Granulicella sibirica: one gene and its partner. The protein of the gene in region 2 binds, or shares a complex with, the protein of the main gene of each other region. Links are inferred from orthologs where the notes say so. Each region holds a gene or a part of one and is shown on either strand. Other genes may lie near its edges.

Region 1 (4,186 bases), on a different replicon or contig from region 2:
ATCGATCGCTGACGTATCCATGCAAGCGGCAAAAGCGTCGCCGATCTTCTGCTGAATGGGCGTGCGGTTCGTTGCCTTCGCTGCGTCCTCTAGGATTCCCCAAAGGAACTGCGCATTCTCGTCAGTGAGCTTGGCGTAGACGCTCCAGTTCGCCTGGTCTGCCGGGATGGGATTGTTCTTCATCCATCCGCCGCAGGAGTATTTGTAGAAGTCGGTGCACGGATCAACGGTGCGATCCATGTCGTTGATGTCGAGTACCGGCGAGAACGGCATCTGCTGCAGCGGCCTCGGAGCAGGAGCGGTCTGCGCTCTTGCGAAAGGCACTCCGGAAAAAAGAAAAACCGCCGCGACTGCTGCCAAACCCTTCATCTGCAAAGACCTCGTGTTGGCATCGTAAATCACTCGCTCCGGCCCCGCCGGAATGAGGCGCGTGATCTGCCCGCTTCGCTTCTCGAAGGTATCCGCCTTGACATCTTCCCGCGTGGCAAGCACACTGCCAACATCGGGCATCGGCGGCGTATGCCGGTGCGGAGTATCGAATCCGTACGCAGGACTGCTTCCCCAAAAGGACCGAGTTGGCCGACCATACAACAAGCCGCGTCAGTTACACGCTGGATTCGTCACTCGCCAGCGTCAACAAAGTAGAGCAGACGGCCGAGGAATTTGCCGAACGCGCAGGCTTCGACGAAGATACCGTGCCGAATATTGCGATGGCCGTTCGTGAGGCCGCTGTCAACGCCGTGCTGCATGGAAACGCGTACGATCCAGAGAAGCACATTACCGCTTCGTTCGAATCGACCCCGGATTCGCTTATTATCCGCATCAGCGATCAGGGCTCGGGGCTGAATCCAGACACGCTTCCTGACCCTCTGGCCCCCGAAAACATCCTCCGTGGCTCCGGCCGTGGCATCTTTCTCATTCGCGCTTTCATGGATGAGGTAAACTTTCGCCAGCTACACCCAGGTACTGAACTGACTTTGATCAAGCACCGCACCCCCGCGCAGTCGGGAACCTAAGGAGACAAATCACCATGAGCATGAAAGTAAAGACCCGTCAGGTTGACGGCGTCACCATTCTCGATCTCAGCGGCCGGATCACACTCGGCGAAGGCAGTGTCACGCTACGCGACGCAGTTCGCGATGTGCTTGCCAAAGGATCGAACAAGATTCTGCTGAACCTGGGCGATATCAGCTATATCGATAGCTCAGGCATCGGTGAACTCGTCAGCGCGTTCACGACCGTGAAGAACGCCGGCGGCGAGCTGAAGCTTTTGAACCTGACCAAGAAGGTCCACGACCTTCTCCAGATCACGAAGCTCTACACCGTGTTTGACGTAAAGGACGACGAAGCCTCGGCGATCAGCGCCTTTACCAAGTAATCTATCCTGCAAAACAAAGGGCCGTCGCTTTGGCGATGGCCCTGTTCTTTTGCTTGCCATAGATAGCAAGGCCGCCACCCAAGGTGACGGCCTTTGTCGTTTGCCCGCCTATTTGCTGAAATCGACCTTCGGGGCGACGCTGTTGCTTGGGTCGCCCTTGAAGTATTCGTCGCGGTAGTGGAAGCCGGCCATGTTTGCCCAGATGCTGGTCGGAAACTGTTGCACGGAGACGTCATAGTCCCTGAGCACCTTGTTGTAACGGCCACGTTCGACAGCGATGCGGTTCTCCGTACCGGCCAACTCGTCTTCGAGACGCACGAACTGATCGTTGCCCTTAAGGTTTGGATAAGCTTCCTGCAAGCGGAGCAGCGGGCTGAGTGCCACGTCCAGGCGGGAGTTTGCCTGAATGCTGCTCGCCCGGTCCGTCGCGCCGATGACGCCTGCGCGGGCATTCGCGATATTCGTCAGGACAGTCGTCTCTTCGTTGACATAGCCTTTGACTGAGGCGACGAGGTTTGGAATGAGGTCGAGCCGCCTCTGCTGCGCAACGTTCACCTGCGAATAGGCTTGGTTCACCGCCTCGTTCTGCGAGACCAGGGAGTTCTTTGCACTGACATAGCTGCCGCCGACGAAGAGCAGGACGATGACAATCAGTCCAACAACTCCAAGTCCGATCCAGAGAGATTTCATGAGTTCCTCGTGATTGCTGTGCTTGTAGCCGTTGATTCTACTTGCTGGATACGCAGATGAGATGACTTTCGTTTAGATTCCGGTTCATCCGATTACCAATCGCCACTTGCGCCGCCCCCGCCTGAGCTGCCTCCACCAAACCCGCCAAACCCACCTCCACCGCGATCGTCGTCACGGCCTCTTCCGCCTCCTCCACCGCCGCCTCCACCAAGAATATTACCGAGCAGGAAGAAGATCAGTCCGACGTTTCCGGTCTTGATGAGTAGGAAGAGAATGAAAAGGAGCACCCCGCCTACGATCAGCACTTGGAAGAAACTGAGATGGACGGTCTGCTGCTGCACCCCCTCGCGGTGGTAGCGATGGATCGGCTGCGCGGTGGTCAGCGTGACGCCCGCGTCCGCCGCGATGACCTGTGCGATCTGCTGCACGCCGAGCGGTATCGCGGTGTTGTAGTCGTTCTGGCTTGCTGCCGGGACCATGGTGCGTCCGATGGTTCCGACCTTGGCGTCGTTGAGGATTCCCTCGAGGCCGTAGCCCACCTCGATCCGTCCGGCGCGGGGGGTCATGACGAAGAGCATGAGGAGGCCGCGATCCGTGCCCTTGGCTCCGACCTTCCACTTCTCTTCGAGCGCTGTGGCGAACTCGTCGATCGACTGGTCGCCGTCGATGGTCTTGATCGTGACGACAGCGATTTGCGCGTGCGCCTGCTTGTCCACGTCGGTGCAAAGGGCTTCGAGGTTCTGCTTCGTGGTTGGATTGAGGACACCGGCAAAGTCGTTCACGTAGCCGGTGGGCGCTGGCAATCCGGCTACCGTCTCCGCGCCGCAGACGGTGAAGCCCACAAAGAAAAGTGCAAGGGTAAGCGCAAGTTTTCTGGGCCAGATCATCCTGACGATTCTACGCTTGGCGGTCCTGGGGAGTTCCCTCCGTATCGTAGTCTTGAAAGGGGAGACAAGACCGTATGCCTGACGCGCTGCCAGCCGGGTTCAACGAATTTCTTGGAAACACCGGTGCCGTCGAGCAGCTCCGAACGGCGATTGCCGCCGGGCGGCTCCCCCATTCGATCATCCTCGCGGGACCGAACGGTGCGGGCAAGTACACGCTGGCCCTGATGCTCGCCATGGCGGTGGAGTGCGAACGCCAGCCGCGGGATCTGTGGTCGAACGGGCAGGCGCTGGCCGGGTTCTGTGGCGTCTGCTCCAACTGCACGCGGATCGCCAGTGCCTACGATCTTGCCGGCCTGGTTGATGCGGCGGTTGCGTCACGCGAAGACCTGCGCGAGACGGATAAGAAGGAGACGCGGGTGCTCATTCAGCAGCATCCGGACGTACTCATCATTCCGCCGGACCCGCCGCAGCTTCTGATCAAGCTCGGGCAGGTGCGCACTGTGATCCAGAGGGCGCAGCGGCATCCGTCCGAGGCTCCACGACGCATCTTTATCTTTACCGCCGCGAGCTTCATGAAGGAGGCGGCAAATTCGCTGCTTAAGGTGCTTGAGGAACCGCCGCCTACCGTACACATCATCATTCTGGCTGAAAATGTCGGCGAGCTCCTGCCGACGATCCGGTCGCGGTGTGCGACGGTCAGGCTGGGGGCGCTCCCGGTAGAAGAGCTGGAGATGCTGCTTGCCGACCGTCGGCCCGACGTACTACCACAGCACCGGGCGCTGATTGCGCGGCTGGCGCAGGGGGCGGCGGGGAGAGCGTTGGGGTTCGACCTGGCGGCTTACACCGCGGCACGGGCGGATGCGATGCTCATGCTCCGCAATGCGGCGGAGTCGGCTTCGAGCCATGGGGATCCGGAGCACACGGGGCTATTCAAGATGACGGAGACGTATCGGGCCGGGGCCGAAGGTCAGCAGAAGACCACGGCGCTGCTTCGTGGGATCACCCTTCTCCTTGAGGATCTGCTTCTCCTGATGGCAGGGACACCGGAGTTGATCCGGAATATCGATCTCAGGCCGGAGCTTGAGCGGCTTGCCGGGATGGTCAACTTTGCGTGGATCGAACAGGCGAGCCGTGGCCTGGATCAGGTCTACAGCGGAATGAGGCGCAACCTCCTGCGCAATCTTTCGCTCGACGCGTTCGCGACGGGGCTGGCGCAGCCGATGCGCGGGTG
Region 2 (5,665 bases):
CACCTACGGCGATATCGCCCCGGAGAGCGCGTCCGACGTCTACTCCCGTTTTCCCCTCCAAGACAGTGAAGGCGTCGTCTTCACCGAACTAGTTGTCATATCCCCTGCGGATCGAATCCTCACCCTCGACGAACTAGACTTCCTCGAAAGCCTCGCCATGCAGGCCTCGGTCGCCATCGCGAATGCGCGCTTCCACGAGCGCACCGTACAGTGGCAGCGCATCCAGAGCGACCTCGACTCCGCCCGTCTCGTGCAAAAGAGCCTGCAACCCCAGGTCATGCCGAACATTCCCGGCTACCGCCTTTCAACACGTTCTGTCGCCTGCTATGCAGTTGGTGGCGACTACCTCGACATTGTCGAGATGCCCTCGGGCGAGACAATCATCGTTGTTGCCGACGTTGCCGGTAAGGGCCTTGCCTCGGCTCTCGTAGGCACAAGCTTCCGCTCAGCCTTCCGCGCCATGGCAAACTCGGGTATTCCCCTCGTAGAGATCGCCACTCGCATGAATCTTCTGCATTTCAACGAGGGAGCCGAATCTCGTCGACGTTATGTCACGGCGATGTTCGTCCAGCTCGATCCAGGAACCGACACTATGCAGGTTGTGAACGCCGGCCACAATCCGCCATTCCTCATCTCTGGCAATGGATCCGAAGACGATCCCGCAAGGATTCAACGCATTCGCGCATCGGGCACGCCGGTGGGGATGCTCCCCTTTTCGACATACCAACTTGAGAAATATTCGTTGCCGCCCGGAGCCCGGCTGTTACTCTACACGGACGGATTGACCGAGGTGTTCCGTGGTGAGGAAGAGTTCGGCGAAGAGCGTCTCCTCAAAGCCTTTCAACACTGTGAGGCGATCACGCCGGAAGACGTTCTAGACACAGTTTGGAACACGCTCAAAGAGTTCTCCGACGAACCGGAACAGTCCGACGATATGACCGCTGTTGTTCTGCTTCGCGAGGGATGAGGGAGATCTGAGTTGGTAGAAAAGACCGCAAGCACCATCGAACTTCGTCTGCCTTCCCGGTTGGGCTACGAGAAGGTTGCGATGAACACTGCCGCCAGCGTCGCCAAGCTGATGGGTTTTGCGGATGAGCGTGTCGAAGACCTCAAGACCGCCGTCGCCGAAGCCTGCATCAATGCGATGGAACATGGCAATAAACTCGATGAAAATCTCAGCGTGGGTGTGGTTCTTTCTATGGATAAGGACTCCCTCGAAGTGAAGGTGACCGACACGGGTGACGGCCCGCAGGGAACGACCGCCGCTCCCGATATCGACAAGAAGATGCACGGCGAAGAGGATGCGCGCGGCATGGGAATGTTTCTCATCCAGGCGCTCGTCGACGAGGCCGAATGGGTAAGCGCGCCGTCCACAGGCAGTTACGCCCGCATGGTCATTCACCTTAACCGCGCCAACGCATAACCCCCAGATCCCGGAGACCTCTCGATGCAGGAACAAGGCACGCGCGTCAAAGTAGAAGAAGTGAGTTGCGGCAGTGGAGACCCGATCACGGTCCTTCGTTTCTCAGGCGACATCACCAGCGCCTCTCAGACCGCAGTTCTCGGCAACTATCAGGGTCTAGGGACCACGACCAGGAAGATCCTTCTCGACTTTTCGAAGGTCGAGTACCTCAACTCGAGCGGCATCGCTCTCGTCATCCAGATGATGATTGCCGCCAGTAAGCAAGGCCAGGTGATTCAGACCTTCGGCCTCACTCCCCACTTTCAGAAGGTCTTCACGATGGTCGGCATCACAAAGTACACGAAGCTTCATCCTGACGAGAAATCGGCATGCGCGGCGTTCGGCTAATCTGCTAGAAGACTAAACCAATCCCCAACACCCCAGCGCAGAGCATCACGGGAAGTGGATAATCATCCCCCCGTATGTTTCTGCGTCTTAAGCATTCTCCCCTTTAGTGTCTGACCCGTGAAGTATCTCGAAAAAACCTTAACCTCACGCAATCCAGACGTCGCCATCGAACGTAAACCACAAACCTCTGCGCTTTGCTTTGCTGTATGAGGCCTCTCGTACCAAGATGAAGGTTCAATCAGCAAAGCCGATATACACACTCTAGAGTCAACAAAAGGAAAGTGAGTCGGATGCAAAAGGATGGAATGCACCATGAGCCCCGGAGGAGAGTTTGAAGATTCTCCTCGCGGACGATGATGCGGTGTCCCGTAGATTTCTGCAGAGAACGCTTGAGCGGAACGGGTTCGAGGTTGTTTGTTTTGAGGACGGGATTCAGGCCGAAGCATGCCTTCTGGCACCCGGTAGTCCACGCATAGCAGTCCTCGACTGGGTAATGCCCGGTAAAGACGGCCCCGACATATGCCGTCAGGTCCGTGCGCACACAGGTGCCCCTTACGTCTACCTCATTCTTCTCACCTCCAGGGGTGAAAGCCAGGATGTAGTCACCGGTCTGGAGGCAGGCGCGGACGACTACCTCACCAAACCTTGCAACCCCGATGAGATGGGAGCGCGGCTCCGCGCGGGGCAGCGTGTCCTGCAACTTCAAGACAAGCTTCTCCATGACGCACGTCACGACACGCTCACCGGGCTTCCGAACCGCGGCTTCTTTGTCGAACGCCTAGCCGAAAGCGTAGCCAGGGCAAACAGCGGCGCATACCAATTCGCCGTCTTGTTCGTCGATGTCGACCGCTTCAAAATGATCAACGACAGCCTCGGGCATCTCGCCGGTGACGAACTCATGAAGGGCGTGGCCGTTCGCCTCCTTGATGCCGTAAGGACTGAGACCGCGCTCTCGCGGGGTGATCATGCCCATGAATATGCGGACATGGTCGCGCGCATCGGAGGCGATGAGTTCGTTATCCTTCTCGATGGCATCGCAGATATCCGCGACGGCATCGGCGTCGCCCAGCGCATCAACTCGGTTCTTCGGGCCGGCTTTTTCATCGGTGGACAGGACATATTCATCACCACGAGTATCGGTATCTCGAAGAGCACTGGCAACCTCACTGATGCAACCGAGATCCTCCGCAGCGCCGATATCGCAATGTACCGGGCTAAGGTAGCCGGGAGGGCACGGTACGAAGTAGGCGATACCATCGGCAACGCGGCCGCGCTCGAACTTCTCAAGTTCGAGCAGGGCCTGCGCCGCGCCATCGACAATAATCAATTCGACGTATACTACCAGCCGATCATTTCCCTAGGCGACGGCCGGATCGTACGCCTTGAGGCACTTGTCCGGTGGCATCATCCACAACTCGGCCTTCTATCTCCTGCGTCTTTCATTCCGGTCGCCGAGGAGACCGGATTGATCCTCCCCATCGGGGAATGGGTCATGCACGAGGCCGCTCGTCAGGTGCAGGAGTGGAACGCGACTCTGACCGCCGACGACCCGCTCTCGCTGTGCGTGAACATCTCCGCGAGGCAATTCGAGAAACATCGCCTGGTTCCTGGTGTTCGTCGCATTCTCGAACAGACCGGGCTTGATCCCGCGTGTCTTGAACTTGAACTGACTGAGAGCCTCACGATGCAGGACGCGGTGCTGGCATCCGAGATCCTGCGCGATCTTACCCAGCTCGGGGCGTCCATCAGCCTTGATGATTTCGGCACCGGCTACTCCTCACTGAGCTACCTCCATCGCTTTCCCATCAGCACCCTGAAGATCGACCGCTCGTTCATCGGCGCGATCGAACATCGCAAGGAAAGCCGCGACATTGTCCAGACGATCATCACACTCGGACACAATCTTGGTATGACGGTCGTCGCAGAAGGCGTTGAGACGGAAGCCCAGATGCATCTCTTGAGAAGCCTTCAATGCGATCTAGCCCAAGGCTATCTATTCTCCAGGCCGGTCGAGGCGCACCGGGTCGCTGCAATGCTCAAGGAAAGGCGTCAGGGTGGAACGCTCGCGCGGAGTGCGGAGGCGACTAAGAATCAACCAGTAAGCTGAGAAAGAAAGAGCCCGGGCTATTGCCCAGGCTCGGTGTGCTGCGGATGTAAGTCAGAGGCCTATGCTTGTGGTTCCTCTGCGGCAATCTTTGTCTGTGCTACGGTCCAGTCGGACGCACCAACCTTGAAGCGGGCGAACCGGCGGACGCTGATGTTCTCACCGAGCTTGGCGACTTTCGACGCAATTAGCTGCGAGATCGTTTGAGTAGCTTCCTTGATGAACGGCTGGTCCAGGAGGCAGGTCTCCTCGTAGAACTTGCTCATCTTGCCCTCGAGAATCTTGTCGATCACGTTGGCGGGCTTGCCCTTCATTGCAGGCTGCGCGAGGAAGACATCCTTCTCGCGATCGAGATCGGCCTGCGGAACCTCTTCCCGGCCCACGAAGCGCGGATCAGTCGCGGCAATGTGCATGGCGATGTCGCGCAGAAGCTCCTGAAAGTCATCCGTACGGGCAACGAAATCCGACTCGCAATTCAGCTCGAGCAGAACACCGATCTTGCCGCCAGCGTGGATATAGGTGCCGATGGCGCCCTCGTTGGTCGAGCGGGTGGCCTTCTTGGCGGCCGAAGCCATACCGCGCTTGCGGAGGACGACGAATGCGTCCTCCATGTCGCCCTTGGCTTCCTGTAGCGCCTTGAGGCAGTCGCCCATCGGGGCGCCTGACTTTTCGCGGAGTTCCTTGACAAGCTTGGCGTCGATCTTCACAGCGGTTTCGGTGGACATTGGGATCCTTTGTGTCTAGCTCTGGTTTCAGCCTACGCGGCCGATGTTTCAATTCTGTGCGCCCGGTATGTTCCAGACGCAGAAAGAGCGTGGCGCGGTTTTCGCCGGCAGCCACGCTCTCCTGTGCGGTTCGTGGCTGGTTAAGCGGTGGCTTCCGCGTGAACTGGCTCGGCATCGAGCTCTGGCTCAGTCTCAGCTGCGGGAGCCTTGCGGATGTTTCCACCAAGTGCGGCTTCAAGGTCGACGGTCTCCTCCTCGGCCGCATCTTCTGCGACCGGGCTCGACTCGGCAACCGGTTCAGCGGAGAGATCGGTCTCACCATCTTCACCGATGAAGTGCGCTTCGGTAGCGATCGGGGTGACGTCGGCTGACTCAGTCGCAAACGCACGCTCCGAAACCATCTGGACGCCTTCCGCAGCCGAATCAGCGATCTTCGTGGTGAAGAGGCGGATGGCGCGGAGAGCATCGTCGTTACCAGGGATGACGTAGTCGACCACGGTCGGATCGCAATTCGTATCGACGACAGCAACAACCGGAATGCCAAGTTTGCGGGCTTCCGAAACAGCAATCGCTTCGTTGTTCGAGTCGACGATGAAGATCGCATCCGGGAGGCGCTTCATGGTCTTGATACCCGAGAGGTTCGTCGAAAGGCTCTTGCGCTCGCGCTCGAGCTTGATGACTTCCTTCTTGGTCAGAAGCTCATAGCGTCCATCGGTCGACATGTCGTCGAGTTCGGCGAGGCGCTTGACCGACTTCTGCACGGTAACCCAGTTGGTCAGAAGACCACCGAGCCAGCGGCTGTTGATGTAGGGCATGCCGGCGCGGGTCGCTTCTTCAGCGATCGCATCCTGGGCCTGGCGCTTGGTGCCGACGAAGAGGATCAGCTTGCCGGTCGAGGTAAGATCGGTGACGAACTTCGACGCTTCCTTGAACATCTTCAGGGTCTTCTGAAGATCGATGATGTAAATGCCATTGCGCTCGCCGAAGATGTATTCCTTCATCTTGGGGTTCCAACGCTTGGTCTGG

What was found. Proteins that work in one complex are often made in the same cells at the same time.
Region 1: the proteins of GRAN_RS18950 (region 2) and GRAN_RS00680 are in contact, whole or in part, in a solved structure (PDB 6M36), measured with the Bacillus subtilis proteins. The link is inferred for Granulicella sibirica from one-to-one orthologs.

The regions. Positions count from the first base shown.
Region 1 is NZ_RDSM01000001.1:173,131-177,316, forward strand. Bases 1-2,704 are described here. They hold GRAN_RS00680 (STAS domain-containing protein), read left to right. Parts: upstream 1-1,030; coding sequence 1,031-1,378; downstream 1,379-2,704. Other genes in these bases: GRAN_RS00670 (M13 family metallopeptidase), read right to left, coding at 1-510; GRAN_RS00675 (ATP-binding protein), read left to right, coding at 576-1,016; GRAN_RS00685 (LemA family protein), read right to left, coding at 1,487-2,068; GRAN_RS00690 (TPM domain-containing protein), read right to left, coding at 2,161-2,704. Outside these bases: more of GRAN_RS00690, read right to left, coding at 2,705-2,955; GRAN_RS00695 (DNA polymerase III subunit delta'), read left to right, coding at 3,030-4,186. UniProt on the Bacillus subtilis protein: Positive regulator of sigma-B activity. Non-phosphorylated RsbV binds to RsbW, preventing its association with sigma-B. When phosphorylated, releases RsbW, which is then free to complex with and inactivate sigma-B.
Region 2 is NZ_RDSM01000003.1:572,980-578,644, reverse strand. What follows is about bases 1-2,701. They hold GRAN_RS18950 (ATP-binding protein), read left to right. Parts: upstream 1-979; coding sequence 980-1,423; downstream 1,424-2,701. Other genes in these bases: GRAN_RS18940 (putative bifunctional diguanylate cyclase/phosphodiesterase), read left to right, coding at 2,142-2,701; GRAN_RS18945 (STAS domain-containing protein), read left to right, coding at 1,448-1,810; GRAN_RS18955 (PP2C family protein-serine/threonine phosphatase), read left to right, coding at 1-967. Also shown: more of GRAN_RS18940, read left to right, coding at 2,702-3,917; GRAN_RS18935 (translation elongation factor Ts), read right to left, coding at 3,977-4,639; rpsB (30S ribosomal protein S2), read right to left, coding at 4,780-5,665. UniProt on the Bacillus subtilis protein: Negative regulator of sigma-B activity. Phosphorylates and inactivates its specific antagonist protein, RsbV. Upon phosphorylation of RsbV, RsbW is released and binds to sigma-B, thereby blocking its ability to form an RNA polymerase holoenzyme (E-sigma-B).